4 regions of the Streptomyces sp. NBC_00829 genome follow, and region 4 is predicted to be linked to each of the others. Evidence: riboswitches for the same ligand, from Rfam matches in the RefSeq annotation. Region 4 holds a riboswitch; each other region holds the start of a gene.
What was found. Region 4 has a riboswitch for cobalamin ahead of OG293_RS28315 (cobalamin biosynthesis protein). Riboswitches for the same ligand answer to the same signal wherever they lie in the genome.

Region 1 (7,605 bases), 3.7 Mb from region 4:
GCGGCCGAATTCGACACCTCGCGCACGACCGTGCGCCAGGCGCTTCAGGAACTGGTCGTCGAGGGCCGCCTGGAGCGCATCCAGGGCAAGGGCACCTTTGTGGCCAAACCCAAGGTTTCGCAGGCCCTTCAGCTCACCTCGTACACCGAGGACATGCGGGCCCAGGGCCTGGAGCCCACCTCGCAGTTGCTCGACATCGGGTACGTCACGGCCGACGACACGCTGGCCGGACTGCTCGACATCTCGACGGGCGGACGGGTGCTGCGGATCGAGCGGCTGCGGCTGGCGAGCGGCGAGCCGATGGCGATCGAGACCACACACCTTTCGGCCAAACGCTTCCCCGCTCTGCGGCGGTCGCTGGTCAAGTACACCTCGCTCTACACCGCGCTGGCGGAGGTGTACGACGTCCATCTGGCCGAGGCCGAGGAGACCATCGAGACCTCCCTGGCCACCCCGCGCGAGGCGGGACTGCTCGGCACGGATGTCGGCCTGCCGATGCTGATGCTCTCGCGGCACTCGCTCGACGCGCAGGGCGAGCCGGTGGAGTGGGTGCGCTCCGTCTACCGAGGAGACCGGTACAAGTTCGTGGCGAGGCTCCAGCGCCCCGCCCCCTGACCGCACCGCACATCGCGACACTCATGGCGCCGCAACGACCGTTGCGGCGCCATGCCGTGTTTCCGGCCACCGTGCCCAGAGGTGCCGAGCAGTCGTTGCCGTACCGATATGCGGACGGGGGTGACTCGCTTCGAAGCCCTCGCCTAGATTTCCTGCGCACTACAGGTATCAGGTGGTCAGCGAGGGGACGGAGACACCGAATGTCCGCAGTGCCCGAGGCGCCCGACGCGCCCGAGGCGCCACAAGCGCCCGAACCGAAACAACCGGTCATCACGCCGGTACGGGTGATCATCGCCCTCTGCCTCTTCGCGCCGTTCGTCGCGATGCTCTGGGTCAGCTCCTACGCGAAGACCGAACCGGCCTTCGCCGGGATCCCGTTCTTCTACTGGTACCAGATGCTCTGGGTGCTGATCTCCACGGCGCTCACCATGATCGCCTACACGCTGTGGCAGCGCGATCAGCGCGCCCGCAAGGGGGGTACGTCGAAGTGAAGGACGGCGTGAACGGCGTCGCACTCGCCGTCTTCATCTGCTTCTTCGTGGCCGTCACGGTCATGGGCTTCCTGGCCGCGCGCTGGCGCAGGGCCGAGAGCGACAGTCTCGACGAATGGGGGCTCGGCGGCCGGTCGTTCGGCACCTGGGTCACCTGGTTCCTGCTCGGCGGCGACCTGTACACGGCCTACACCTTCGTGGCCGTCCCGGCGGCGATCTACGCGGCGGGAGCGGCGGGCTTCTTCGCCGTCCCGTACACGATCCTCGTCTACCCGCTGATCTTCACCTTCCTGCCCCGGCTCTGGTCCGTCTCGCACAAGCACGGATACGTCACCACCTCGGACTTCGTCCGGGGGCGCTGGGGCTCGAAGGGCCTTTCGCTGGCGGTCGCCGTCACCGGCATCCTGGCGACGATGCCGTACATCGCGCTGCAACTGGTCGGCATCCAGGCCGTGCTGGACGTGATGGGCGTCGGCGGCGGCGAGACCACGAACTGGTTCGTCAAGGACCTGCCGCTGCTGATCGCCTTCGGCGTGCTGGCGGCGTACACGTACTCCTCCGGACTGCGGGCGCCCGCGCTCATCGCGTTCGTGAAGGACACGCTGATCTACATCGTCATCGCCGTCGCGATCATCTACATCCCGATCAAGCTGGGCGGCTTCGACGAGGTCTTCACGAAGGCGGGCGACGCGTTCGCACAGATCAACCCGGTGACCGAGAAGCCACGGGGTGCCCTGGCGCCGGGCGAGGCGGGACAGTGGGGTTACGCGACGCTCGCCCTGGGCTCCGCGCTCGCGCTCTTCATGTATCCGCACTCGATCACGGCGACGCTCTCCTCGCGCAGCCGGGAGGTGATCCGCCGCAACACGACCATTCTTCCGCTGTACTCGCTGATGCTCGGGCTGCTGGCGCTGCTCGGCTTCATGGCGATCGCGGCGGGCGTGAAGGTGAAGAACGGCCAGCTGGCGATCCCGCAGCTGTTCGAGAACATGTTCCCCGACTGGTTCGCGGGTGTGGCGTTCGCGGCGATCGGCATCGGCGCGCTGGTGCCGGCGGCGATCATGTCGATCGCGGCGGCGAATCTGTTCACGAGGAACATCTACAAGGACTTCATCAAGCCCGACGCCACGCCCGCACAGGAGACCAAGGTCTCCAAGCTGGTGTCCCTGCTGGTGAAGGTCGGCGCGCTGGTCTTCGTGCTCACGATGGACAAGACCGTGGCCATCAACTTCCAGCTCCTCGGCGGCATCTGGATCCTCCAGACCTTCCCGGCGCTGGTGGGCGGCCTGTTCACCCGCTGGTTCCACCGCTGGGCGCTGCTGACGGGCTGGGCGGTCGGCATGATCTACGGCACCACGGCGGCGTACGGAGTGGCGAGCCCTACGCAGAAGCACTTCGGCGGGTCGTCCGCGGAGATCCCGGGCCTGGGTGAGATCGGCTACATCGGTCTGACGGCGTTCGTCCTGAACGTGGTGGTGACGGTGGTCCTCACCTTCGCGCTGCGGGCGGCGAAGGCGCCGGAGGGTGTGGATGAGACGGTGCCGTCCGACTACACGGCGGACGCGGGTGATCCGGGCGTGAAGGTGACGCTGCCGTCGGCGACGGCTCCGGCTGAGGCGGAGGCGGAGGCGGAAGCCAGCCGCTGAGGCGCAGTTGGTGACGTGGGCCGTCGCGCCTCCCTCCGGGGGCGCGGCGGCCTCGCTCTTCCCGCGGGGTCCGGGCGGCACCGGAGGTGGGACCGGGAGGGATTGAGGACGCGCCCGCAAGGCGTCAGGGGTCAAGGGTGCGGCCCCGAGAGCAGCCCCCCGGTGCTGTCGGACGAGGCCGAGCAGTCCAGCCCGTCCGGCCATGGGGGACACCGCCCGAGGGCCCCCACATCGGCCCCGGCAGCGCCGTCCCGAGCGCGGTGCACGGCATGCCGAAACCGCCGAAACGCCCGCGAGTTGTCGCCCACCGCAACGACCGCGACACAACATGTGGGGGGTGCCGCATCGACCCGCCCCCACATGTATGCTCGTGCTCGCTGTCGCCGCAGGGGAATCCGGTGAGAATCCGGAACTGTCCCGCAACGGTGTGATGTGGTGCGCTTTGTCGCACCCCGCCAGTCCGAGGACCTGCCGACGGCGCATCCGGCTCGACCGAACCGGGTGCCCAGACGTCCGGGCCTCGCGGTTGGGCCGGTGGACGCCGTGCCGTGTGCTGCCCAACTCCGGGTGCCCACACGCCGTACGGCCTCCTCTCCCCCCGCCGGCCCAGAGCCGAGCGAGGGAGAGCACCACGTGACCATCGCGCCAGCCGATCCGGCTTCAGGCATTTCCGAGCAGGTGGCCGACGGCCCCGGGACCGCGCTTCTGCGGACCCTGACCGAACTCACCGCGGATCTGCCCGACACCGACCCGGGCCGTGTCGCCGCCGCCGCGCTGCGCGGCCGGAATGCCGGATCGGACGCGGCGGAGCTCCGGAGCCTCGCCACCGACGCTGCCGCGGGGCTGATCTCCGAGGACCCGGCCTACTCCCGGCTCGCCGCCCGGCTGCTGACCCGTCACATCGCCGACGAGGCCGCCGGACAGGGTGCCGTCGCCTTCTCCGCGTCGGTCGCCGTCGGTCACCGCGAGGGTCTGATCGCCGACCGCACCGCCGAGTTCGTGGTGCTGCACTCCGCGCGACTGGACGCCCTCGTCGACCAGGCCGCGGACGACCGGTTCGGCTACTTCGGTCTGCGCACCCTCTACAGCCGTTACCTCCTGCGGCACCCGATCACCCGTCAGGTGATCGAGACCCCGCAGCACTTCATGCTGCGCGTCGCCTGCGGCCTCGCCGAGGACGACTCGGTCCGCGCCCTGGACGAGGTCTCCGCGCTGTACGGCCTGATGAGCCGGCTGGACTACCTCCCTTCCTCCCCCACGCTCTTCAACTCCGGCACCCGCCACCCGCAGATGTCGTCCTGCTATCTGCTGGACTCGCCGCTGGACGAGCTCGACTCGATCTACGACCGGTACCACCAGGTCGCACGGCTGTCGAAGCACGCGGGCGGCATCGGCCTGTCGTACTCCCGTATCCGTTCGCGTGGTTCGCTGATCCGCGGCACCAACGGGCACTCCAACGGCATCGTCCCGTTCCTCAAGACCCTCGACGCCTCGGTCGCCGCGGTGAACCAGGGCGGCCGGCGCAAGGGCGCCGCGGCCGTCTACCTGGAGACCTGGCACTCCGACATCGAGGAGTTCCTGGAGCTGCGCGACAACACCGGTGAGGACGCGCGGCGTACGCACAACCTCAACCTCGCGCACTGGATCCCCGACGAGTTCATGCGCCGCGTGGAGGCCGACGCCGACTGGTCGCTGTTCTCGCCGGCGGATGTGCCGGGCCTGGTGGACCTGTGGGGCGACGAGTTCGACGCCGCGTACCGCACGGCGGAGGCCGAGGGGCTCGCGCGCAAGACCATCCCGGCGCGGGACCTGTACGGCCGGATGATGCGCACGCTCGCCCAGACCGGCAACGGCTGGATGACGTTCAAGGACGCCTCCAACCGCACCGCCAACCAGACCGCGGAGCCGGGCAGGGTCGTCCACTCCTCGAACCTGTGCACCGAGATCCTCGAGGTGACCGACGACGGCGAGACGGCCGTCTGCAACCTCGGCTCGGTCAACCTGGGCTCGTTCGTCGTGGGCGACGGCATCGACTGGGAGCGGCTCGACGAGACCGTCCGTACGGCGGTGACCTTCCTGGACCGGGTCGTCGACATCAACTTCTACCCGACCGAGCAGGCCGGCCGCTCCAACGCCAGGTGGCGTCCCGTGGGCCTCGGCGCGATGGGACTCCAGGACGTCTTCTTCAAGCTCCGCCTGCCCTTCGACTCGCCGGAGGCGAAGGCGCTCTCGACGAGGATCGCCGAGCGGATCATGCTCGCCGCGTACGAGGCTTCCTGCGACCTTGCCGAGCGTCACGGCCCGCTGCCCGCCTGGTCCGAGACCCGCACCGCCCGTGGCGTGCTGCACCCGGACCACTACGGCGTCGAGCTCAGCTGGCCGGAGCGCTGGGACGCGTTGCGCACCCGCGTGGCGAGCGGTGGCATGCGCAACTCGCTGCTGCTGGCGATCGCGCCGACCGCGACCATCGCCTCGATCGCCGGTGTGTACGAGTGCATCGAGCCGCAGGTCTCCAACCTCTTCAAGCGCGAGACGCTCAGCGGTGAGTTCCTCCAGGTCAACGCCTACCTGGTGCAGGAGCTCAAGGAACTCGGCGTCTGGGACCCGCAGACCCGCGAGGCGCTGCGCGAGTCGAGCGGCTCGGTCCAGGGCTTTAGCTGGATCCCGGCGGACGTCCGCGCGCTCTACCGCACGGCGTGGGAGATCCCGCAGCGCGGCCTGATCGACATGGCCGCCGCCCGCACCCCGTTCCTGGACCAGTCGCAGTCGCTGAACCTGTTCCTGGAGACGCCGACCATCGGCAAGCTCAGCTCGATGTACGCGTACGCCTGGAAGCAGGGGCTCAAGACGACGTACTACCTGCGCTCGCGCCCGGCGACCCGGATCGCCCGCGCGGCCGGGGGCGGCACCTCGGCCGCCACCGCCACCGTCCCCGCACAGCAGGCGTCCGCGCCCGACGCCGACGCGATCGCCTGCTCCCTGGAAAACCCCGAGTCCTGCGAGGCCTGCCAGTAATGACCGCCGAGAACAAGAACCTCCTGGACCCGGGCTTCGAGCTGACGCTGCGTCCGATGCGCTACCCGGACTTCTACGAGCGCTACCGCGACGCGATCAAGAACACCTGGACCGTGGAGGAGGTCGATCTCCACTCCGACGTGGCCGACCTCGCCAAGCTGTCCCCGGGTGAGCAGCACATGATCGGGCGGCTGGTCGCGTTCTTCGCGACGGGCGACTCGATCGTCTCCAACAACCTGGTGCTCACGCTCTACAAGCACATCAACTCCCCCGAGGCGCGGCTGTATCTGAGCCGACAGCTGTTCGAGGAGGCCGTGCACGTCCAGTTCTATCTGACGCTGCTGGACACCTACCTCCCCGACCCTGACGACCGGGCGGCAGCGTTCGACGCGGTCGAGGAGATCCCCTCCATCCGCGAGAAGGCACAGTTCTGCTTCAAGTGGATGGACTCGGTCGAGAAGATCGAGCGGCTGGAGACGAAGTCCGACCGGCGCCGCTTCCTGCTGAATCTGATCTGCTTCGCGGCCTGCATCGAGGGGCTGTTCTTCTACGGGGCGTTCGCGTATGTCTACTGGTTCCGCTCCCGCGGTCTGCTGCACGGCCTGGCCACCGGCACCAACTGGGTGTTCCGGGACGAGACCATGCACATGAACTTCGCCTTCGAGGTCGTGGACACGGTCCGCAAGGAGGAGCCGGAGCTGTTCGACGACGCGCTCCAGCAGCAGGTCACGGACATGCTGAAGGAGGCCGTCGAGGCGGAGCTGCAGTTCGGGCGTGACCTGTGCGGCGAAGGCCTGCCGGGCATGAACACGGAGTCGATGCGCGAGTACCTTCAGTGCGTCGCCGACCAGCGGCTGACCCGGCTGGGCTTCGCCCCGGTGTACGGCTCGGACAATCCGTTCTCCTTCATGGAGTTGCAGGGCGTCCAGGAGCTGACGAACTTCTTCGAGCGCCGTCCGTCCGCCTATCAGGTGGCGGTCGAGGGCTCGGTCGGTTTCGACGACGACTTCTAGGCAGCGGACCCTGGGTTCTCTCCCGAACGGGGGGACGGGAGAGAACAGGCCGGCGACCGGACCGGGGCGGCGGCCGGGGCGCGACGCGTACGGCTCGACCCGGCCGGGCGCGCCTCCACACGGCGCGGCTGCGCCCGCCGCGGCTGCGCCTGCCGCTGCTCACGGTCGACGGGCAGCTGGACGGCCGCCGCTGCACCACGCGCTGGCGGCACGCCCAGGCGCTGGTCCGCCGCCCTCCATGGCCCGGTGCGGACCGTGGCGAGACGACGGGAGCGGACTCAGGCGTTCGGGACGGTCTCGTAGCGCGGCGTGCCCTCTTCCATCTGCCGCAGCGCGTCCTTGCGGTCCCGCTTGGAGAGGCGGTCGATGTACAGATAGCCGTAGAGGTGATCCGTCTCGTGCTGGAGGCAGCGGGCGAAGTACCCGGTACCGCGCACCTTGACCGGATTGCCCTCGGCGTCCTGTCCTCGCACCACGGCATAGTCGGGGCGGGCCAGCGAGGCGTACGCGGTCGGCACGGAGAGGCAGCCCTCGTTGGCGTCGTCGAGGATGCGCAGCTCCGGCGGGAGCTCCTCGAGGACCGGGTTGCAGACGACACCCGTGTGCCGCGCGCCGTCGTCGTCCGGGCAGTCGTAGACGAAGACCTTGAGGTCCACGCCGATCTGGTTGGCGGCCAGGCCCACGCCCTCCGCCGCCTTCTGGCTGGCGAACATGTCGTCGATCAGCGCCGCGAGCTTGTCGTCGAACTCGGTGACGTCCTTGCACTCCTTGTGGAGCACCGGGTTCCCGACGACCGTGATCGGGCGCGCCGTGCCGCGCTCGCGG
Region 2 (7,605 bases), 530 kb from region 4:
CCAGGCGTCGCCCAGAAGCCGATTGGCGCGAACTTCAGCCGGGGCGGGAGGGAGGGGCAACGGGGTCTGATACTGCACGTACAGGAGGGTGAGGGGTCGCTGTTCGAGTGGTCCTCCGAACCCTCGACGCGGAGTTCGGCCCATTTCTGGGCGTCGCAAGCGGGCGAGATCGAGCAGTATGTATCGGTCCACGACCGCGCCTGGACGCAGAGAGCGGGCAATGCCGAGTGGGTGTCGATAGAGACTTCGGGCTTTGCCGGTAAACCCCTCACCACGGCGCAGGTTGACGCCGTCGCGCGCGTCTACGCGTGGGGCGCCCGCGAGCACGGCTGGCCTCTTGAGGTGACGGACTCCCCGAAGGGGCGGGGCTTGGGCACTCATGCCATGGGCGGAGGTGCCTGGGGTGGGCACGCTTGTCCCGGGACGGCACGAGCGCAGCAGCGCGAAGTCATCATGAGCCGCGTGCGGACATTCCGGCAGACCTGACGAACACGGGCTGACGTCAATGGCGGTCAGAGTTGCACCGACTGATACGTCGGGCAACGGCGTCCGTATCCGAGGCCGTGCGCCGACCCGCCGGGGATCAGGGGAACGGCCAGCCCTCAGTCCTCGGGTGGAAAGACCGGCTCCCCGCTCTCCAGGAGGGCGATCGAGATCGCCTCGACCGGGCAGTTCTCCGCGGCGGCGAGGATCTGCTCGTTGGCGTCGGCGTCGGCGGCCCGCGGATGCGACTGCCGGGCGGAGTCCAGCGCGAAGCCGTCGGGGGCGTGTCCCACGCACATGCCGGATCCGATGCACACGCTCCGGTCGACCTCGACGTGCCAGCGGTCCCCCATCACTTCTCCCCGTACCCGGCGGGCAGATGGATCATCTTGTGCTCCAGGTACTCGCCGTACCCCTCGGGCCCGAACTCCCGCCCCAGTCCGGAGTTCTTGTAGCCGCCGAAGGGTCCGAGCATGTCGAGACTGAACGTATTGACGTTGTACGTCCCCGTCCTGACCCGTCGCGCGAAGTCGATGCCCCGCTCCACGTCGGCCGTCCAGACACTGCCGCTGAGCCCGTAGTCGGAGTCGTTCGCGATCTTCGCCGCCTCGGTCTCGTCGCCGTAGGGCAGCAGGCAGACGACCGGGCCGAAGATCTCCTCGCGGGCGATGCGCATGGAGTTGTCGACACCTCCGAAGAGCGTGGGCTCGACGTACCAGCCCTGTTCACGTCCGGCGGGACGGCCGCCGCCGGTGAGGAGCTTGGCGCCCTCCTCCTGGCCGATCCTGATGTAGTCGAGGGAGCGCTGCTGCTGACGGCGGGCGACGAGGGGACCGACCTGGGTCGCCGCGTCGAGCGGGTCTCCGACGACGAGCGCGGAGGCCGCGGCGGCGAAGGCTTCGGCGAACTCGTCGTAACGGCTGCGCGGGGCGAGGATACGGGTCTGGGCCACGCACGCCTGCCCGTTGTTCATCCAGGCCGCGGGCACGATTCCCGCGACGGCCGGGGCGAGGTCCGCGTCGGGCAGGATCACGGCCGCGGACTTGCCGCCCAGCTCCAGGGTGACGCGGGTGAGGTTGCGCGAGGCGACCTCCATCACCCGCTTGCCTGCGGCGACGGACCCGGTGAAGGACACCTTGTCGATCCCGGGGTGGCCCACCAGATACTCGCTCACCTCGCGGTCCGCGGGCAGGATGGACAGGACGCCCTCCGGCAGCCCGGCCTCCTTGGCGATCTCACCGAGGATGTACGAGTCGAGGGGCGACTCGGGCGAGGGCTTGAGCACGACGGCGCAGCCGGCCAGCAGCGCGGGCCCGAGCTTGGCGGCGGCGGTGAACTGCGGCACGTTCCACGGCACGACGGCTGCGACGACCCCGACGGGTTCCCGCCGCACAAGGATCGGCCCGAGCACTCCGTCCCGCCGCTCCTCGTGCGTATACGCGCGCGCAACGGTGATCGCCGCGTCCCAGACCATCATCGCGCCGAGCGCCTGGGCGAGCACGCTCCAGGAGTACGGCGACCCGTTCTGCGAGCTGATGGACCGGGCGATCTCCTCGTGCCGGACGGCGATCGCGTCCTTGATCCGCCCGACGACGGCGATCCGCTCCTCCAGGGTGGCCCGGGGCCAGGGCCCCTCGTCGAACGCCTTGCGCGCGGCGGCCACCGCGCGGTCGACATCCGCGCGGGAGGCGTGCGGGACGCGTCCGAGGACCTGCTCGGTATGGGGCGAGACGACCTCGATGACATCGGCGCCGAGGGGGTCGGTCAACTCCCCGCCGATGAACAGCTTTCGGTGTTCCACAAGCTCGGTCATGGCTGCTGCCTCCCGCTGCCCGGCGCACTTTCTGACACTGATTCAGAACTGATACCAGTTCTCGTTCAAGTAGTCCACGGCGGGAACCGGAGAGCGTTCCGACGCCTCACCCGTGCCGGCGGGCAGGGAATCGCGGGGCATCGAGCCCGGACGGCCGCCGGGATCGAGCGGCCGAGACGCGACGGCCGGCGCGTCCTCGACGGCCTCCACCTCCATCCGCGGCTTCTCGCTCGCCGATGCCACCGCTTCTCGCGAATCCATCCACGAACCCCATCAGTCAACTCCCCCGGAGAACCGGTCGACTCGGGCGACTATTGGAACCAGTTCTAGTTATAGTGGGCATGCCGTGCCGCCGAGAGAGATGAGAACCTCATGACGCAGGTGACCGACCACGGCGGAGGCGTCTGGGCCATCGAGGTGCCCATCCCGGACAATCCCCTCGGGCACACCCTCGTCCATCTCCTCGACACCGACCGCGGCCCCGTCCTCATCGACACGGGCTGGGACGACCCGGCCTCCTTCGACGCCCTCGCCGCCGGGCTCGGATCACTCGGCGTCCAGGTCGCCGGCCTGCACGGTGTGGTCATCACCCACCACCACCCCGACCATCACGGTCTGTCGGGACGCGTCCGGCAGGAGTCCGGGGCATGGATCGCGATGCATGCCGCCGACAGTGCCGTGGTGCGGCGCACCCGTGATGCCGAACCGGAGCTCTGGCTCGGCTACTTGGCCGACAAGCTCAGCAGAGCGGGCGCGCCCGACGCACACACCGCCCCGCTGCGCGAAGCCCGCGCCTCGGGGCGGATGCGTACGCTGCCGGGACTGCGCGCCGCCCTGCCCGACCGGGAGATCGTCCCCGGCGAGCTGCTCGACCTGGCCGGGCGGCGGCTGCGGGCCGTCTGGACCCCGGGGCACACACCCGGCCATGTCTGCCTCCATCTGGAGGAAGCCCACCCGGCGATGCGGCCCGGCAACGGCCGGTTGTTCTCCGGGGACCATCTGCTGCCGGGGATCACCCCGCACATCGGCCTGTACGAGGACCCGGACGACGCGACCGTCACCGACCCGCTCGGCGACTACCTCGACTCACTGGAGCGGATCGGCAGGCTGGCCCCCGCGGAGGTGCTCCCGGCGCATCAGTACGCCTTCACCGACGCCGCGGCCCGCGTCCGGGAACTGCTCACCCACCACGAGGACCGCCTCACGGGTCTGCTCGCCCTGCTGGCCGAGCCGCTCACCCCGTGGCAGGTCGCCGAACGGATGGAGTGGAACCGGCCCTGGGAGCAGATTCCGTACGGGTCGAGGAACATCGCGGTCTCGGAGGCCGAGGCGCATCTGCGCAGGCTGGTGAAGCTGGGACAGGCGGAGGCGCTGACCGGTACCCCCACCACCTTCGTCGCCGCCTGATCCGCCCCGCCCGGCGCATGCGCCCGTCGGGTTCATGGCCACGTCCGCCCCGCCGCCACCCCCCGCCGCCGCTTCCGCCGTCGGCTCGACGGCCGCCCACCGCCTCGGCCCGGCCGGTCCGTGCGCCCGCCGCCCGGGGCGGGATGCGCCCGGTCGTGCACAGGTGACCGGCCGGTAGAGTGTGCGAGTCGTCATCACACTCGTACGGGGGGAAGCCGGTGCGAATCCGGCGCTGACCCGCAACCGTGAGCCGCCCTCGCAGGCGGTGAGCCGGAATGCCTCGTACGGTCGTGACCGGCTCGCGCCACCGGCAGCCGCCGGTGGCCGGCACCGTCGAGGGATACGGGGCCGGAGCCCTGGTGCCTCAGCGTGCCCGTGCCCGGCTCCCGCAGGAGAGGCACACCCCGCCATGACCACCGCCCGCCGCAGCGCCGCCGCGCTCGCCGCTTCCGCCGTACTCGGCATGGCCATCACCTCGGCCGCCGCCCCGGCCGCGATCGCCGCGCCGTCGCCGATACCGTCAGCCGCGCTGCCGCCCGGCCTGTACGGAAAGGGCGACCCGACCTATGACGGCGTGTGGCGTCAGTCGCTCGCCCTGCTCGCCCAGGACACCGCCGGCGTCAAGCCCGCGGCGAAGGCCGTGGCCTGGCTCACCGGGCAGCAGTGCGCGAGCGGGGCGTTCGCCTCGTACCGGGCGGACGCGGCCAAGCCGTGCGACACCAAGCTGCCGCTGGACTCCAACGCCACCGCCGCCGCGGTGCAGGGCCTCGCCGCGCTCGGCGGGCAGGACGCCGCCGTGAAGAAGTCGGCCGGCTGGCTGAAGTCCGTACAGAACGCGGACGGCGGCTGGGGCTACAACCCCGGCGGGGCGAGCGACGCCAACTCCACCTCGATCGTGATCGGCGCCCTCGCGGCAGCGGGCGAGAAGCCGGAGGGCGTGAAGTCCAAGGGCGGCAAGACCCCCTACGACGCGCTGCTGACCTTCGCGCAGCCATGCGGCCCGAAGAACGGCGGCGCGTTCGTCTACCAGCCGAAGCAGCCGGGTATCGTCGCGGACTCCACCGCGGCAGCCGTGGTCGGCGCACACGGCCAGGGCCTGGCCGCCACCGCGGGCGCGAAGGACGCCAAGGGGACGGCCTGTGAGAAGACCACGGCGATCGAGGGCGCCGCACACAACGGCGCGGCCTACCTCGCCACCGCACTCGCCAAGACCGGGCACCTCAACACTCCCCCGATGCCTGGCGCGTCGGACCCGGCGGAGAAGCCCGACTTCGGGAACACGGCCGATGCGGTTGTCGCGCTGAGCGCGCAGGGCCTCGGCGAGCAGGCGAAGAAGCCGCTGGCGTGGCTGGAGCAGAACTCCGCGGCCTGGGCCAAGGAGTCCGGCCCGGCGGCGTACGCCCAGCTGATCTTCGCCGCCCGCGCGGGCGGAGCGGACCCGAAGGGCTTCGGCGGCACGGACCTGGTGGCGGCGCTGAACGCGACGGGCCCCGCGCCCGAGTCGTCCGCGGAGCCCAAGAAGGCCGAAGCCGAGTCGGACTCCGGCTCAGACTCGGGCTCCGGTGTCTGGTGGGTCGCCGGCGCGCTCTTCTTCGCGAGCGTCGGCGCGGGCATCCTGATCAGCGGCCGCCGCAAGAACCGGCAGCAGTGATGCGCCGGCGACTTCTCTCCCTGGCCCTCGCGCTCGGCGCCGCGCTGTCGGTACTGGGCGCGGGGCCGGCGCAGGCGGCCGGTTACCGCTACTGGTCGTTCTGGGAGAGCAGTGGGGGCAGGTGGACGTACGCGACCGAGGGCCCCGCCACGGCACGGCCCACAGACGGCGCGGTCAACGGCTTCCGCTTCTCGGTGAGCGCGGACAGCGGGGACTCGGCGCAGCCGCGCAGGGCCCCGGACTTCACGGCGATCTGCGGCACGACGCCCGCCAGGCCGGACCACAAGCGGATCGCCCTGGTCATCGACCCGGGCACCCAGGAGGACGCCCCCGCGGGCGAGAGGCCGCCCGCCCTGCGGGCGGTGTGCGCCCAGGTGCCGAAGGACGCGACGACCGCGGAGGCGCTGGCGTCGGTGGCGAAGCCGCTGCGCTACAACAGCCAGGCGCTCCTGTGCGCGATCACGGGTTACCCGAAGTCGGGCTGCGGCGAGCAGGTCTCGGCGACGGAGCCGAAGTCGTCGACGCCGCCGAAGGGCGACACCGGGGACGACGGCGGCCCTTCGGTCGGCGTCATCGCGGGCATCGCGGCGGTTGTCGCACTCGGCGGCGCGGCACTGTGGCGCTCCCGCCGCCGCGGGTACCCCGGTCGGCGGTGAACGTGTCCACGGTGGGCCAGGGTCGCGCATGGTCGCTTCCCGCCGGGAGAGTCCGTACCGGGTCGTCCCCGCAGGCGATCGGCGGCCCGCACCGGGCGACCGGTCCGCAAGGCCTCACCGCCGCGGACGGCGGAGAGCCGATCCGGAGGGAACCGGCAACCCGCACCACACGGCCGGGCCGCGTACCCCGACCCGCACCACAAGAGCCCCCGCCCCAGCGCGACAGCCACCGCGGCGACGGCTCCCCGCCACCCCGGTTCCCCCGCCTCCGGCCCCCCGAGGCCAACCGCAGCAACGCCCTGCACGCCGGTGCCTGGTGGCTGTGGGCCCTCGGGCTCGGGGTCGCCGCGTCCCGGACCACCAACCCCCTCCTCCTCGGCCTCATCGTCGGCGTCGCCGGATACGTCGTCGCCGCACGCCGCACCGACGCCCCCTGGGCCCGTTCCTACGGTGCCTTCGTCAAGCTCGGGCTCGTCGTCATCGGCATCCGCGTCCTGTTCTCCGTCGTCCTCGGCTCGCCCGTCCCCGGCATGCACACCCTGCTCACCCTCCCCGAAGTCCCGCTCCCCGACTGGGCGAAGGGCATCCGGATCGGCGGCCGGGTCTCCGCCGAGCAGCTGGTCTTCGCGCTGTACGACGGGGCGAAGCTCGCGACCCTCCTCATCTGCGTCGGCGCTGCCAACTCCCTCGCCAATCCCGCCCGCCTCCTCAAGTCCCTCCCCGGCGCGCTGTACGAGGTCGGTGTCGCCGTCGTCGTCGCGATGACCTTCGCGCCGAACATGGTCGCCGACGTCGTACGCCTGCGGACCGCCCGCAGGCTCCGCGGTCGCCCCACCGGCGGCATCAGGGCAGTCGTCCAGGTCGGAATGCCCGTCCTGGAGGGCGCGCTCGAACGGTCCGTCGCCGTCGCCGCCTCCATGGACGCCCGCGGCTACGGCCGCAGCGCCCACGTCCCGCCCGCCGTCCGGCACACCACCACCGCGCTCACCCTCGGGGGGCTGCTCGGAGTCTGCGCCGGTTCGTACGGACTGCTCGCCGCCGAGGGCGCCTCGTACGGTCTGCCCCTGCTGGCCGCAGGGCTCGTCGCCGCACTCGCGGGCCTGCGTCTCGGTGGCCGCCGTTCCGTCCGTACCCGCTACCGCCCCGACCGCTGGGGCCCCCGGGCCTGGCTGGTCGCGGGCTCGGGCGCGGCGGTCGCGGCCCTGATGATCTGGGCGAACGCCTACGACCCGCAGGCCCTGCACCCCGGCGTCGTGCCGCTGACCGCGCCCACGCTTCCGCTCTGGCCGGCCGCGTCGATTCTGCCCGGCCTGCTCCCGGCCTTCGTCGCCCCCGCCCCAGCCCCCGCCGCGCAGGAGAACCCGTGATCCGTTTCGAAGACGCGTCGGTCATCTATCACGGCGCCGCCCGGCCGGCGATCCAGGGTGTCGACCTGACCGTCCCCGAGGGCGAGTTGGTGCTGCTCGTCGGTCCGTCCGGTGTCGGCAAGTCGACTCTGCTGGGTGCGGTGTCCGGGCTGGTCCCGCACTTCACCGGGGGCACCCTCCGCGGCCGGGTCACCGTGGACGGCCGCGACACTCGCACCCACAAGCCCC
Region 3 (7,605 bases), 920 kb from region 4:
GCCCGTCTGTGGATGTACGGAACTGGGGCGACAAGATGGTCCCTCAGTCGTACACCGACGACCCGCTCTTTCCCGTCCTACGTAGTTGGCTCGCTTGGCTCCGTCGGCCTGCCAGAGCAACTGGGGCCCGCTGCCGGAGGAATCGGCAGCAGGCTCACGTCATCTCATGCCAGCCGTGACGGGTTCAGAAGCGGCTGACCATGCCCGGGATGCCCTGAGGCGTCGGGACCGGCAGGGGGCTGGTGCCGCTGCGCGCACCCGCCTCCGCCGGTGCGGCCTTGCAGGTGACGTCCTTCGCCGGCAGCTTGCCGGTGGTCAGGTAGGCCGTTGCCGTCTTGTCGGCGCACGACCCGTTGCCGTAGATGCCGTGGCCGACACCATCGATGACCGTGACCATCTTCGAGCCCTTCAGGGCCCGGTGCAGGCCCCGGCCGCTGGTCACCGGGGTCTGGGAGTCCCACTCGTTCTGGAGGATGAGCGCGCCGACCTTGTTGTCGATCTTCGTGGCCGGCTCGGCGCCCTGCTGCTTCCAGAACGCGCACGGCTTGATGCTGGAGCCGAAGTCGCCGTACAGCGGGTACTTCTTCTTGTCCGAGATCGCGTCGCGGCGGTACTGCTCCGGGTCGGTCGGCCAGGCGCGGGTGTCGGCGCAGACGACGGACCAGGAGCTGGCGTCCTGGTTGTCCGACGGCACCTTCACCTTGGCGGCGGTGCCGAAGGCGGGCGGGGCCGGGCGCTCGGGCTTCCGGGACTCGCGGGTGGGCGCCGAGGTGGTCTTCTTGCCCTCGGCGGCCGCCTTCAGGTCCTTGACGATGTTGGCGGCGTTTTCCGCGTCGAAGAAGATTCCGCGCATCTGCAAGCGGATGTCATCGCCGTTCATCGGGACACCGCTGCCGTCGTTGATCGGCTTGCGGTCGGCTTGGGCGACCAGGTCCCAGAAGGTCTTGCTCACGGCGGCCGGGGTCTTGCCCAGCTTGAAGGTGGAGTGCCGTTTGGCGGTCCACTTGGTCCAGTTGGCGAACGCGGGCTCGGCGCCCTCGGCCCAGACCTGGATCATCCCGCGCCAGACCCGTGCCGGGTCCACGGAGCTGTCCAGCACGAAGCGGTCGACGTTCTTGGGGAACATCTGCGTGTAGACGGCTCCGAGGTAGGTGCCGTACGAGTAGCCGACGTAGGAGATCTTCTTCTCGCCCAGCACGGCTCGGATGACATCCATGTCCCGGGCGGTGTTGCGAGTGGTGATGTGGCGCAGCTTGTCGCCCTGCTTCTTGTCGCACTTCTCGGCGACGGTGCGGGCCGACTTCACGTCCTTGGCGAACGTGGCGGCCTTGTAGGGGCGCTGCCAGTTCATCTCCTCCGTCGTCAGACCGCAGCTGACGGGGGAGCTCTGGCCGACGCCGCGCGGGTCGAAGCCGACGAGGTCGTACTTCGCCGTCACGGCCTTGGGCAGAATCGTCGACATGATCGGCGGCATGTCGAGACCCGAACCGCCCGGGCCGCCCGGGTTGAACAGGAGCACACCGCGGTGCTCTTTCTTGGTGCTGGTCTTCATCCTCGATATCGCGAGGTCGAGCTTTTTGCCGCCGGGGCGGTTGTAGTCGAGTGGCACCTTGATCGTGGCGCACTGGTAGGCGGCCGTCAGATCTTTGTCGCATCGGTGCCACGAGGGCTTCTGCCGCAGGTATTCCGCCATGGGGTTCTCCGCTGCGGCGGCCGTGGCCGGGGCGAGCGCGGGAACCAGGCCCGCGACGGCACTGGCCGCCAGGAAGGGGGCTATTCGTCTGCTTCGCACGTGGGGAAGGTCCTTTGGGATCAGTGCGGGTGGGACGCACTTACCCTTTCGTACATGGCAGTTGGACGAATCCGTCGGCAGGGCGGAATCTGTTCGACCACAGGCGTACGGGCCGGCGCGACAAGATGGTCCCTCAGTCGTACACGCACGACCGGCTCTTCCCCGCCCCGCTCGGATGACTGCGCCGGCACTGTCGGAGCAACCAGCACCGTCCCAGCACTAGCCGCCTGAGCAACTCCCGTGTCCAGGCGTCTCCTTCGCGCCGGTAGCGCAGGCGCAGGTGCCCGTTCGGTGGCCTGAGGATCCGGCGAGTCGCCCATCCCGTCACGACGTGCTGTGGGGCCCACTGCCGGAGGAATCGGCAGCAGGCCCCACGTCATCTCATGTCAGCCTGAGGGGTTCAGAAGCGGCTGACCATGCCCGGGATGCGCCCAGGCGTCGAGCCGGCGCCGCCGCCATCGCCGCCCCCGACCTCGGGCTCGGGCTCGGGCTCCGGGGCCTGGCAGGTCAGGTCCTTGGCCGGGAGCTTGCCGGTGGACAGGTAGGCCGTGGCCGTCTCGTCGGCGCACGACCCGTTGCCGTAGATGCCGTGGCCGATACCCCAGGCGACCGTGACCATCTTCGAGCCCTTCAGGGCCCGGTGCAGGCCCTGGCCGCTGGCCAGCGGCGTCTGGGAGTCCCACTCGTTCTGGAGGATGAGCGCGCCGACCTTGTTGTCGATCGTGGTGACGGGTTCGCTGCCGTCCTTCTTCCAGAACGCGCACGGCTTGATGCTGGAGCCGAAGTCGCCGTACACCGGGTACTTGGCCTTGTCGCGGATCGCGTCGCGGCGGTACTGCTCCGGGTCGCGCGGCCAGGCGCGCGTGTCGGCGCAGACGACGGACCAGAAGACGGCCTCCTGGTTGTCCTCGGGAGTGGCGGCCGCGTCAGCGAGCCGGCCGAAGGACGGTGGGGCCGGGCGCTGCGGCTTCCTGGACTCGCGGGTGGGCGCTGAGGTCTTCCCGCCGGCGGCGGCCTTCTTCAGGTCCTTGACCGTCGCGGCGGCATAGGGCGGGTTGAAGAAGATCCCACGCATCTGGAGGCGGATGTCATCGCCATTCATCGGCACGCCGCTGCCGTCGTCGATCGGCTTGCGGTCGGCCTGGGCGACCAGGTCCCAGAAGGTCTTGCTGACCGCGGCCGGGGTCTTGCCCAGCCCGTACGTCGAGTCCTGCTTGGCGGTCCACTTGGTCCAGTTCGTGAACGCGGGCTCGGCGCCCTCCGCCCAGATCTGCAGCATGCCCCGCCAGGCCCGGGCCGGGTCGACCGCGCTGTCCAGCACGAAGCGGTCGACGTTCTTGGGGAACATCTGCGTGTAGACGGCTCCGAGGTAGGTGCCGTACGAGTACCCGAGGTAGGAGATCTTCTTCTCGCCCAGCACCGCGCGGATCACGTCCATGTCGCGGGCGGTGTTGCGGGTGGTGATGTGGGGCAGCTCGTCGCCCTGCTTGGCGTCGCACTTCTCGGCGAAGGTCTGCGCCCACTTCACGTCCTTGGCGAACGTCTTCTCGTTGTAGGGACGCTGCCAGTGCAGCTCTTCGGTGGTCAGACCGCAGCTGAGGGGAGAGCTCTCGCCGACACCGCGCGGGTCGAAGCCCACGAGGTCGAACTGGTTTGTCACCGACTTCGGCATGCCGGAAGCCATGGACATCGGCATCTTGACACCCGAACCGCCCGGGCCGCCCGGGTTGAGCAGCAGCACACCGCGGTGCTCGGCCTCGGTGCTGGTCTTCATCCTCGATATCGCGAGGTCGAGCTTCTTGCCGCCGGGGCGGCTGTAGTCGAGCGGCACCTTGATCGTGGCGCACTGGAAGGTGGTGGGAGCCGACTCGTCGCAGCGGTGCCACGACGGCTTCTGGTTGAGGTACTGGGCCATGGGGTTCTCGGCGGCGGCGGCCGTGGCCGGGGCGAGCGCGGGAACCAGGCCCGCGACGGCACTGGCCACCAGGAAGGGGGCTATTCGTCTGCTTCGCACGTGGGGAAGGTCCTTTGGGATCAGTGTGTGTAGTATGAACTGATCTTTGCGCACGCGGCAGTTGGGGCGAATCCCCCGGTGGGTCGAAATGGCTTCCGACCGTGGGTGGACGGCCCGGGGCGCTCTGGTCCCCGGGACGTACAACCATGATCGGCTTTTCGACGTCTTACCCGATCAGGGTCCGCCACTGTGCGGAGCAGCCCCTACGGCCACAGCAACTCCCTTACCCAGGCGTCTCCTTGTCGCCGGTAGCGCAGGCGCAGGTGTCTGCGCCGCGCGTCCCCCTGGAAGAACTCCACCTCGGAAGGCTCCAGCACGTACACCGTCCAGGTCCCGGCCATCGCATCCGGGGAGCGCCGCGAGCTGGCGGCCCTTCGCACTGGTGGAGTGCGAGGCGAAGTGCCAGCCGGGCTCGTCGGCGTCGTGCAGCATCAGCGTCCGCAGATCGGGGTGGCCGTGCTCGTCCACGGTGGCGAGGGTCATCGTGTGCGGCTCGGGCTGTCCGGCCGCCGCGGCCTCGGTGAACCAGCGGCGGAAGAGCGGCAGGGGCTCGCCGGTCGAGATGGGATCCGCAGAGCCAGGTCCTGGGCCCCTGGCATGCGCCACAGGGGACGAACTGCCCGCCGTGCGCGCCGGTGAGGTCTGGGTCCTCCACGGCCCGGCGTACCTCATCCGGCCCGGTCCCCGGGTCGTACGCGGTGGCCCGAAGTCCTCGCCCACGTCCTGCACGGCGTCGTGGCCGGGGAGCCCACGCCGCGCCCGAGGCCCGACACCTCCACGGCAGTTGAGAACGCACGGGCGACACGTCCGAAATATGAGCAGGGGTGTTCCACGGCCGGGACGGAGCCTAGGCTGACCCCGCAGCTGGTTCGCCCTGCCCTCCAGGCAGGGGCGTCGCAAGAGGGAATCCGGTGGAACTCCGGAACTGCCCCGCAGCGGTGAGTGGGAACGACCGCCGTCATACGCACTGGTCCCGGCACGGGACTGGGAAGCGACGGCCAGTAGGTGCCTTCGGACGAGAAGGCGCGCCCATGAGTCCGAAGACCTGCCACTGCCCGTGCGTGACCTACGCGCGCGGAGATCTCGGCGACCTCGTGGGCGGGTCGGCGGTGAGGGCGGGCACGGCCGCACCCGAGGGTGTGCGCAAACCGGGCCCCTGTTGCCGTTCCTTCGCGTCCCACGACCGTTCCGAGGTCGCTGACGAGTACTCGCGAAGGAGAGTTCCGTGACCACATCAGCAGCCGCGGGAGCCCGGGCCACCGTCCACGGCTACCCGCGCCAGGGACCGAACCGGGAACTGAAGAAGGCCGTCGAGGGCTACTGGAGGGGCACGGCGAGCGCCGACTCCCTCAGGGAGTGTGCCGCCGGCATCCGCCGGGCCAACTGGCGCAGCCTCGCCGACGCCGGCATTCACGAGGTCCCCACCGGTGACTTCTCGTACTACGACCACGTCCTGGACACCAGCGTCATGGTCGGCGCGGTCCCCGCACGTCACCGCGCCGCCGTCGAGGCCGACGCCCTCGACGGCTACTTCGCCATGGCCCGCGGCACGCAGGACGTCGCGCCGCTGGAGATGACCAAGTGGTTCGACACGTCTTGCCGTCTGTCCAGAAGGCCCATGGACTGTCTATACAGTCCATGGGCCGCCCAGATGGTGCGGCCCCGTCCTGCGTTTCGTGACAGGTCTGTGAGATGTGTGTGAGACACAGCCCGCTCGACGAATCAGCTGCCCGTCGCGGCGAGCTTCGGCAGGCCTTCAGCCGGAGCCGCGCTCGACAAGCCGTGCCCGACCGCCACCGTATGTTTGATGGCGGCGCTGTGCGGCGGGCCTGGACGCTCCGAGCGTCCAGGCCCGCCGGCTTTTTCGATCAGGACCCGGCCAGCTCCTCGCGGACCGTGCGGGCCGCGGCGACCAGGTTCTCCAGGGACGCCCGGGTCTCGGGCCAGCCGCGGGTCTTCAGACCGCAGTCCGGGTTGACCCACAGCCGCTCCGCCGGGATGGCCTCAAGTCCCTTGCGCAGCAAGGCCGCCGCCTCGTCCGCGCTCGGCACGCGCGGGGAGTGGATGTCGTACACGCCGGGTCCGGCCTCGCGCAGATAGCCGTGCTCGGCCAGCTCGCGCGCGACCTGCATGTGCGAACGGGCGGCCTCCAGGCTGATGACGTCCGCGTCGAGGTCGTCAATGGCCTGGACGATGTCGCCGAACTCGGCGTAGCACATGTGCGTGTGGACCTGCGTCTCCGGCCGCACCCCGCTGGTGGTGAGCCGGAACGCCTCCGTGGCCCAGGCCAGATATGCGGGGTGGTCGGCGGACCGCAGCGGCAGGGTCTCGCGCAGGGCGGGTTCGTCGACCTGGATGACCGAAGTCCCGGCCGCCTCAAGGTTGTTGACCTCGTCGCGCAGGGCGAGGGCGACCTGCCGTGCGGTGTCGCCGAGCGGCTGGTCGTCGCGGACGAAGGACCAGGCGAGCATGGTGACCGGCCCAGTGAGCATGCCCTTGACCGGGCGCGAGGTGAGCGACTGGGCGTACGTCGTCCAGCGCACCGTCATCGGCTCGGGGCGGGAGATGTCGCCGGCCAGGATCGGCGGCCGGACGTACCGAGTGCCGTACGACTGGACCCAGCCGTGCTGGGTGGCGAGGTAGCCGGTGAGCTGCTCGGCGAAGTACTGGACCATGTCGTTGCGTTCGGGCTCACCGTGCACCAGGACGTCCAGACCGGTCTTCTCCTGGAACGCGATCACCTCCTGGATCTCGGCCCTGATCCGCTCCTCGTAGCTCTCGGCGCCGATGCGTCCGGCTCTCAGATCGGCCCGCGCGGTGCGCAGTTCGGCGGTCTGCGGGAACGATCCGATGGTCGTCGTCGGCAACGACGGCAGCCCCAGATGCGCGCGCTGCGCCACGCTCCGCTCGGCGTACGGCTGAGCGCGGCGGGCATCGGCGTCCGTGACGGCGGCGGCCCGGACCCGTACGGCGGGGTCGCGGGTGAGCGTCGAACCGGCGCGGGAGGCCAAGTCGGCGCGGTTGACGGCGAGTTCGGCGGCGATCGCGTCGGTGCCCTGGGACAGGCCCTTGGCGAGGGTGACGATCTCGCCTGTCTTCTGCCGCGCGAACGCGAGCCAGCGCAGGATCTGCGGCTCGATGTCCCGCTCGGCGGCGGCGTCGAGCGGGACGTGGAGGAGCGAGCAGGAGGCGGCCACGTCGACGCGGTCGGCCAGCCCGAGCAACGTGCCCAGTGTGGCGAGGGACTTGGTGAGGTCGTTGACCCAGATGTTGCGGCCGTTGACCACACCGGCGACCAGGCGCTTGCCGGGCAGCCCGCCCACGGTGGCAAGGGCGTCCAGGTTGGCGGCGGCTGCCTCGGTGAAGTCGAGCGCGAGGCCCTCCACGGGCGCCTTCGCGAGGACCGGGAGCGCGTCGCCGAGGCAGTCGAAGTAGGAGGCGATCAGGAGCTTCGGCCGGTCGGTGAGGGCGCCGAGGTCGCGGTAGGCGCGGGCGGCGGCGTTCAGTTCGGCCGGGGTGCGGTCCTGGACGAGGGCGGGCTCGTCGAGTTGCACCCACTCCGCGCCCGCCGCGCGCAGGTCGGCGAGGACCTCGGCGTAGACGGGCAGCAGCCGGTCCAGCAGGGTCAGCGGGTCGAAGTCCGCGGACACGCCGGGGGCGGGCTTGGCGAGCAGGAGGTAGGTGACCGGGCCGACGAGGACCGGGCGCGCGGTCAGGCCCAGGGCGAGGGCCTCCTTCAACTCCGCTACCTGCTTGGTGGAGTCGGTGGTGAAGACGGTGTCCGGGCCCAACTCGGGCA
Region 4 (7,605 bases):
GGCCCTGGTCGAGGGTAAGGGCCCCGACGGCGGACAGGCCCTGAAGGGCCCAGGCGAGGAGGAGGGAGACAGGTACGTCGGCTCCACCGCCGGAGTCGGCGGGCACGGCAGCGGAGTCGGTACCCGAAGCGGCACCCGACTCGGCGTCCGGCTCAGGACCCGACTCGGCGTCCGACTGCGGGCCGTAGGGGACCTCGCACCGCTCCTCGCGCAGCTCCGCCACGCGCTGCTGGAGCAGGTCGAGCAGCACCGGCACGAGCACGGGTCCGGCCGACAGCTGAAGGAGGGAGAGCACCTGGGGCACGGCCTCGACAACCTCCGCCACCGCGGTCGGCGCGATGTCGTCGGGGGCCGGGTGGACCAGCGACCAGGCGTCGAAGAGGGCGACCCAGCCGCGCAGGACGGCCATGTCGTCGCGGTCCCAGGCGCGCAGGCGCCAGCCGGGGCGGGCCGTGTCGCCGTGCAGCTCGACCAGACCGGCGAGACGGGCCCGGTCCCAGCCCGCGCGGACCTGGAGCGGGGTCAACTCCAATGCGACAGCGGCTCGTTCCTGCGTGCGGTCCGTGAGCTGTGCTGTGCTGGGGTCCCGCTCGACGGCGGCCCAGCGGGCGATGCGTACGGCGTCGGCGAGGACCACCCTCGCCTGGCGGGCCAGTTCCGAGGGGGCGGGAGTGCCCTCGGGCGGCCGGGGGGCCGGACGGGTACGCCGGGTCGTCACTGCCCGCCGTGCGGTGGCCAGCGATCGCGGGCGGACAAGACGGAGTCTGGAGTTGCGCGCCAATTGCTCATCAGGCTTTCGGGACGTCACAGGGAGCAGTCTTCCCGCTGACAGCCCGAAAGCCCAAACGGAACCTGGTCGGCCCGCTGATCGACTCGCCCGCCGGGCGGTGCGCGGGGCGAGCGGGGCCGCGCCCGGGCGTCGGATCGGGGGGCGCTACATCAAGGGGGTGAGGAAGCGTCGCAGGGCTTCCTCGTACCGCTGCGGGCCGGCGTTCCACATCGCGGCGTGCGGGGCGTTGCGGACGGTGTTCAGGCTGATCAGATCGGGGCGCCGGGAAGCGAGTTCGCGGGAGAGCTGCCAGGAGGCGAGCGAGTCCTCCGGGCCGTGGAAGATCAGCGTCGGCACCCGCATGGCCCCCGGGTCCGCGGCTTCCAGAAGCCGGTCGCCGTGCAGTCCGGTCCTGCCCTGGGCAGCCCTGACGGCAAGGGGCAGCAGGGGCGTGGGCGCGCCAAGGGCGGCGGCGAGGCTGCGCAGGGTGCCCTCCCAGTCCAGCACCGGGGAGTCCAGGACGAGGCCGCTGATCCGGTCGCGCAGCGCGGAGTTGGCCGCGGCGTGCAGTGCCATCGAGGCGCCGGTGGACCAGCCGTGCACAACCACGTGCTCGGCTCCGTGGCTCACCGCGAAGCGGATGGCGGCGTCCAGGTCACGCCATTCGGAGTCGCCGAGGTGGCAGAGGCCGTCGGGGGAAGCGGGGGCGCCGGGGTCTCCCCGGTAGCCGAGGTTGAGCACCGGGAGCTGCTGGCGGTGCAGGAACGGCAGGAGGTTCAGCGGGTGCTCCCGGGTGGTGCCCAGGCCGTGGACCGTGATGACCCAGGTCTCGCGGGCGCCGGGCACGAACCATGCGGGCAGGGCACCGAGTTCGCCGGGAATGTCGACATCACGGTGGTCGAGGCCCAGTGCGGTCGCCGGGTCTCCCCGGTGGAGCTGGGGCGTGAGCCGTACCCGCATGCGAGGTTCCAGGCTGCCGAGGACGACCCGTTCCAGCCGGCGTACGACGGTGTCGGCGGAGTGCTCGACCCCGTCGATGACGGGGCCGATGACGGCGTGGACGTCGTCGCTCTCGATTCCGTACGTGCCCGGGCGCTGGGTGGCGAGGCTGCGGGTGAGTGTCACATGGCCCTCGGCCGCGGCGTGCACGGTGGGCCGGGGGTCGCCGGGCAGCGGCCTTCTCGGCCGCGCCTTGAGCGCGACGTCGCTTGCGTAGCGGCCGGCCGCTATGGCGGCCGCGCCGACGCCGATCACTGTGGTGACGGCTGCTGCCGTCGCGATAACCGGGCGCACCAGTCCAGTGTCGGCACCCGCGGGCCGCCCTGCCAGTGGACGGCCGCCGCCGGTGCCCTCGGGGGCACCCCGGCCGCCGGAAGTCACCGAGGGGCGCAGACGCGGCGGGGTCGCGGTGCTCCGCGGAACGCCGGCGTCACCCGAGCGCCCGCCCGACGTGACCGGCGACCCCTGTCGCCCGAGCGCCCGCCCGACGTGACCGGCGACCCCTGTCGCCCGAGCCCACCCCCACGCGACCGGCGACCCGTGTGCCCGAGCCCACCCCCACGCGACCGGCGACCCGTGTGCCCGAGCCCACCCCCACGCGACCGGCGACCCGTGTGCCCGAGCCCACCCCCACGCGACCGGCGACCCGTGTGCCCGAGCGCGGCTCAGCCGCGCTGGCCGTAGCCGCTGAGCTTCTCGCCCGCCTCGCGCAGCTGCGCGGCGGAGAGCAGGCTCGGCGCGCGCCCGGGCACCGACGCGGCGGTCAGCCAGAGCCGGCACATCCACTCCAGCTGGGCGGTGCGGTCGTAGGCCTGGTCGAGGCTGTCGCCGTACGCGACGGTTCCGTGGTTCTGGAGCAGACAGGCGGTGCGCCCGCGCAGGGCGCCGAGCATGTTCGCGGCCAGCTCCTGGGTTCCGTACAGGGCGTAGGGGGCGACGCGGACGCTCCCGCCGAGGGCCGCGGCCATGTAGTGGACGGGCGGGAGCTCGGGGACGAGGGTGGAGACCGCGGTGGCGTGCACGGCGTGGGTATGGACGACCGCGCCCGCGCCGGTGTGACGGTAGACCTCCAGATGCAGCGGCAGCTCACTGGTGGGGGCCAGGTCGCCGAGAAGCTGCCTGCCGTCGAGTCCGACCCCGATCGCGTCCCCGGGCGTGAGCCGCTCGTAGGGCACTCCGCTCGGGGTGACCAGGACCAGCTCGCCGACCCGCACCGAGACATTGCCCGACGTGCCCACCACCAGGCCCTCCGCCGCCGTCCTGCGGGCGGTGGCCACGAGGTCCTGCCACGCCTTCTCGATCACTTCCTGTCGCACCTGATCGGTCATGCGCCGATCCTGTCAGGCGGGGACGGAATGCCACAGGGCGGATGGATGATGGAGATCACTTGAATCACCATAAATACGGCATTTCCCCGACGCCATCGCGGCCGTCACAAGCGGAGCGAGGAATCCTCACCCGAGGACACTCCAGAGCCGATCACAGTTCATCTTCCGTTCACCCAGGTTAACTACGTTCGCCGGGCCACTGACGTCAAACGATTGCCTGGGTAAATGGAACACATCACCTTGCTGCTCGCGATTGTGATCGTGACAGCGCTCGTGTTCGATTTCACGAACGGTTTCCACGACACCGCCAACGCGATGGCGACGACCATCTCGACCGGCGCTCTGAAGCCCAAGACGGCGGTGGCCATGTCCGCCGCGCTCAACCTTGTCGGGGCGTTCCTGTCCGTGGAGGTCGCCAAGACGATCTCCAGCGGGATCGTCACCGAGTCAGGCATCACCCCCGAAGTCATCTTCGCGGCGCTCGTCGGCGCCATCCTCTGGAATCTGCTGACCTGGCTGATCGGTCTGCCCTCCAGTTCCTCGCACGCCCTGATGGGCGGACTGATCGGCGCCACCGTCGCCTCGGTCGGCGTCAGTGGGGTCAACGGCGGCACGGTCGTCACCAAGGTTCTGATCCCCGCGATCGCCGCTCCTCTGGTGGCGGGCCTCGCCGCGTTCCTGGCCTCCCGGCTCACGTACAAGATCGGCAAGAACGCCGACGAGAAGGCCACCGCGAAGGGCTACCGCTCCGGCCAGATCGCCTCGGCGGGCCTGGTCTCCCTCGCCCACGGCACCAACGACGCCCAGAAGACGATGGGCATCATCACGCTGGCGCTCGTCGCCGGGGGCGTGCTCTCGCCCGGCTCCAACCCTCCCCTGTGGGTCATCCTCTCGGCCGGACTCGCGATCGCGATGGGCACCTACCTCGGCGGCTGGCGCATCATCCGCACCATGGGCAAAGGCCTCACCGACCTCCAGCCGCAGCAGGGCTTCGCCGCCCAGACCAGCGCCGCCAGCGTCATCCTGGCCTCCTCCAACCTCGGCTTCTCGCTGTCGACCACGCACTCCTGCTCCGGCGCCGTGATGGGCGCGGGACTGGGCCGCAAGGGCGGTGTGGTCCGCTGGTCGACCGCCACCCGGATGTTCGTCGCGTGGGGCCTGACCCTGCCGGCCGCCGGGCTGGTGGCCGCGGGCTCGGAGTTCGTGACCAAGCAGGGCGGTTGGGGTGTTGCGGTGGTCGCCGCGTTCCTGATCGGCGCCTGCGCGGCGATCTGGCTCGTCTCGCGCCGCCAGGTCGTCGACCACACCAACGTCAACGAGGCGGACGCCGACGCCGAGCCCGCCGGTGTCGTGACGGCCGCGATCGCCGCCGTCTCCCCGCCGCCGGTCGGCACGCCCGCGCAGGATCTCAAGACGACCATCTCGGCTCCGGCCCCCGCGGCCGACTCCGAGCCGCCCCAGCCGGCCACGGTGTAAGGACAGATCAGCATGAACATCGACTGGGCAGCACTCGGCTCCGTCTTCGGCGTGAGCCTCGTGGCCACGGTGGCTCTCGTGAGCCTGTTCACCCTCGGCGTGGTGGGCATGACCAAGCAGGAGTCCGCCGCCGCGCAGGGCGGCTCCGCGGCGCTCGCACGCACCGGCGCGTACGCCTGCTTCGCGCTGTGCGCCGGGGCCGTGGCGTACGGCATCTATCTGATCGTCACCTGAGGGCGCGCCTTCACCACCCGTCCCACCAGCCGGGCCGGTCACCCCTCCCGGGGCGGCCGGCCCGGCGTGTGTGCCGCAGCACACTCTCCCTTCGCAGGTCAAAGGCAAGTTGACGGCCGTTCTCGCAGCGTGGTGGACTGCCGAGGCCATCTGGGACATGTCGTGGGAGACACGTCCCTGGGCGGCAGAAGAGGAAGCCGGTGCGAATCCGGCGCGGTCCCGCCACTGTCACGGAGGAGCACTCCTCCGGAAGCCAGGAACTCTCGCCGCCCGTCACGTCGAACCAGGGCGCGGACACCCTGAGTGAGGACATATCGCCATGCCCGGCTGCGGTTCACTTCCTGCTGTGAGTACGAAGGCCCTACCAGGCGGAACGCCGGCCTGAACCGATGCGTGCCGACCGTGAATTCGTGTACGGCGCCGCCGCCGGCCTCGCCGGTGACCTGCTTCTCGGTGACCCTCGCCGGGGACATCCGGTCGCCGCGTTCGGGCGGGCCGCGTCGCGTGTCGAGCGTGCACTGTGGCGAAACCACCGGGGCTGGGGTGCGCTGCACACCGCCGTGTGCGCCGGGGGCGCCGTCGCTGCCGCCGCGCTTCTCGGCCGCGCCCTGCGGGGCCGCCCCGCCGCTTCCGTCGCGCTGAACGCCGCCGCCACGTGGGCCGTCGTCGGCGGCACCTCGCTCGGCCGGGAGGCGCGGACCATCGGCGGCGCACTCGCCGCCGGGGACGTGGACGCGGCCCGGGAGCGGCTGCCGCATCTGTGCGGGCGTGATCCGCACTCCCTGGACGAACAGCAGATCGCCCGAGCCGTGGTGGAGTCCGTCGCCGAGAACACCTCCGACGCGGTGGTGGGCGCCCTGGTCTGGGGCGCGCTCGCGGGTGTCCCCGGCCTCGTCGGTTTCCGCGCGGTCAACACCCTGGACGCGATGGTGGGGCACAAGTCGCCCCGCTACCGGCGGTTCGGCTGGGCCTCGGCCCGCGTCGACGATGTGGCCGGCTGGCCGGGCGCCCGGCTCACCGCCGCTCTCGCTGTGCTCGCGGGCGAGGACGCGCGCGGGGCGGTGCGCTCTTGGCGGAACGACGCGAAGAAGCATCCGAGCCCCAACGCGGGACCGGTGGAGGCCGCGTTCGCGGGGGCGCTCGGCGTACGGCTCGGCGGCACCCTCTCGTACGGCGGACGTGTTGAGCACCGGCCGGTGCTCAACAGCGGGGGCCGCCCGGTGGAGTTCGGGGACATCGAACGCGCCGTGCGGCTCTCCCGCCGCGTCGGCTGGCTGACTCTGGCGACCTGCGCGGCGGGCCGCGTCGCGGGGCACGCGCTGCGCGCGCGGCGCGCCGGAAAGGGGCGGGGATGAGCAGGCGCAGGGGCGGCGGACTGCTGGTCGCGGGGACCACGTCGGATGCCGGAAAGAGCGTCGTCACGGCCGGGATCTGCCGCTGGCTGGTGCGGCAGGGGGTGAAGGTCGCGCCCTTCAAGGGACAGAACATGTCGCTCAACTCGTTCGTGACGCGCGAGGGCGCGGAGATCGGGCGGGCGCAGGCCATGCAGGCGCGGGCCGCGCGCGTGGAGCCGAGCGCGCTGATGAACCCGGTGCTGCTCAAGCCCGGCAGCGACCGTTCCAGCCAGGTCGTGCTGATGGGAAAGCCGGTCGGTGAGCTGAGCGCCCGTGGCTACCACGGCGGACGCCAGGAGGCCCTGCTCGGCACCGTCCTGGAGTGCCTGGAGGAACTGCGGGGCACGTATGAAGCCGTGATCTGCGAGGGGGCGGGCAGTCCGGCCGAGATCAATCTGCGGCGCACGGACATCGTGAACATGGGCATCGCGCGGGCCGCACGGCTGCCGGTGCTGGTGGTCGGCGACATTGACCGAGGCGGCGTGTTCGCCTCGTTCTTCGGTACGACGGCGCTCCTCGCCCCCGAGGACCAGGAGCTGATCGCGGGTTACCTGGTCAACAAGTTCCGCGGCGATGTGTCGCTCCTCGAACCGGGCCTGGAGATGCTGCACGGGCTCACCGGTCGGCGCACCTACGGGGTGCTGCCGTACGCGCACGGTCTCGGCATCGACGAGGAGGACGGGCTGCGCGTCTCGCTGCGCGGGGCCGTACGCGAGTCGGTGGTCGCGCCCCCGGTCGGCGAGGACGTGCTGCGCGTCGCCGTGTGCGCCGTGCCGCTGATGTCGAACTTCACGGACGTGGACGCGCTGGCCGCCGAGCCGGGCGTCGTCGTGCGGTTCGTGGACCGGGCCGAGGAACTGACCGACGCCGACCTGGTGGTCGTGCCCGGCACCCGGGGCACGGTCAGGGCACTCGAATGGCTGCGCGAGCGCGGTCTGGCCGCGGCTCTGGCACGCCGGGCCGCCGAGGGGCGGCCTGTGCTCGGCATCTGCGGCGGCTTCCAGGCGCTGTCCGAACAGATCGACGACGAGGTCGAGTCGAAGGCGGGACGGGTCCCCGGGCTCGGACTGCTGCCCGTACGCGTACGGTTCGCGGTCGACAAGACGCTGGCCCGCCCGGTCGGCGACGCGCTCGGAGAGACGGTCGAGGGCTACGAGATCCACCACGGGGTCGCCGACGTGCTCGGCGGGGACCCTTTTCTGGACGGCTGCCGGGTCGGCTCGGTATGGGGCACCCACTGGCACGGCTCGCTGGAGAGCGACGGCTTCCGCAGGGCTTTCCTGCGCGAGGTGGCGTCGGCCGCCGGCCGGCGTTTCGTACCGGCACCCGGCACCTGCTTCGACGCGCTGCGCGAGGAGCAGCTGGACCGGCTCGGCGATCTGATCGAGGAGTACGCCGACACGGA

Region 1: linked by a shared signal. The riboswitch ahead of OG293_RS10985 (ribonucleoside-diphosphate reductase subunit alpha) and the one ahead of OG293_RS28315 (cobalamin biosynthesis protein) in region 4 are both predicted to bind cobalamin.
Region 2: linked by a shared signal. The riboswitch ahead of OG293_RS25860 (prenyltransferase/squalene oxidase repeat-containing protein) and the one ahead of OG293_RS28315 (cobalamin biosynthesis protein) in region 4 are both predicted to bind cobalamin.
Region 3: linked by a shared signal. The riboswitch ahead of OG293_RS32760 (5-methyltetrahydropteroyltriglutamate--homocysteine S-methyltransferase) and the one ahead of OG293_RS28315 (cobalamin biosynthesis protein) in region 4 are both predicted to bind cobalamin.

Annotation. Positions count from the first base shown of each region.
Region 1 covers NZ_CP108867.1:2,648,195-2,655,799, forward strand. The annotation lists gene OG293_RS10970 (GntR family transcriptional regulator) at 1-615, shown strand, start outside; gene OG293_RS10975 (DUF3311 domain-containing protein) at 816-1,106, shown strand; gene mctP (monocarboxylate uptake permease MctP) at 1,103-2,752, shown strand; cobalamin riboswitch at 3,100-3,243, shown strand; gene OG293_RS10985 (ribonucleoside-diphosphate reductase subunit alpha) at 3,386-5,767, shown strand; gene OG293_RS10990 (ribonucleotide-diphosphate reductase subunit beta) at 5,767-6,780, shown strand; gene def (peptide deformylase) at 7,059-7,605, opposite strand, start outside.
Region 2 covers NZ_CP108867.1:5,828,576-5,836,180, reverse strand. The annotation lists gene OG293_RS25885 (N-acetylmuramoyl-L-alanine amidase) at 1-486, shown strand, start outside; gene OG293_RS25880 (ferredoxin) at 603-836, opposite strand; gene OG293_RS25875 (aldehyde dehydrogenase) at 836-2,296, opposite strand; gene OG293_RS25870 (hypothetical protein) at 2,339-2,557, opposite strand; gene OG293_RS25865 (MBL fold metallo-hydrolase) at 2,669-3,703, shown strand; cobalamin riboswitch at 3,870-4,004, shown strand; gene OG293_RS25860 (prenyltransferase/squalene oxidase repeat-containing protein) at 4,113-5,354, shown strand; gene OG293_RS25855 (SCO2322 family protein) at 5,354-6,010, shown strand; gene OG293_RS25850 (energy-coupling factor transporter transmembrane component T) at 6,310-7,377, shown strand; gene OG293_RS25845 (ABC transporter ATP-binding protein) at 7,374-7,605, shown strand, end outside.
Region 3 covers NZ_CP108867.1:7,288,076-7,295,680, forward strand. The annotation lists gene OG293_RS32745 (alpha/beta hydrolase) at 185-1,792, opposite strand; gene OG293_RS32750 (alpha/beta hydrolase) at 2,193-3,806, opposite strand; partial or broken gene OG293_RS32755 (pyridoxine 5'-phosphate oxidase C-terminal domain-containing protein) at 4,010-4,478, opposite strand; cobalamin riboswitch at 4,655-4,874, shown strand; partial or broken gene OG293_RS32760 (5-methyltetrahydropteroyltriglutamate--homocysteine S-methyltransferase) at 5,032-5,403, shown strand; gene metE (5-methyltetrahydropteroyltriglutamate--homocysteine S-methyltransferase) at 5,675-7,605, opposite strand, start outside.
Region 4 covers NZ_CP108867.1:6,363,110-6,370,714, reverse strand. The annotation lists gene OG293_RS28340 (hypothetical protein) at 1-808, opposite strand, end outside; gene OG293_RS28335 (alpha/beta hydrolase) at 935-2,062, opposite strand; gene OG293_RS28330 (class II aldolase/adducin family protein) at 2,434-3,096, opposite strand; gene OG293_RS28325 (anion permease) at 3,322-4,572, shown strand; gene OG293_RS28320 (hypothetical protein) at 4,585-4,806, shown strand; cobalamin riboswitch at 4,954-5,091, shown strand; gene OG293_RS28315 (cobalamin biosynthesis protein) at 5,196-6,161, shown strand; gene OG293_RS28310 (cobyric acid synthase) at 6,158-7,605, shown strand, end outside.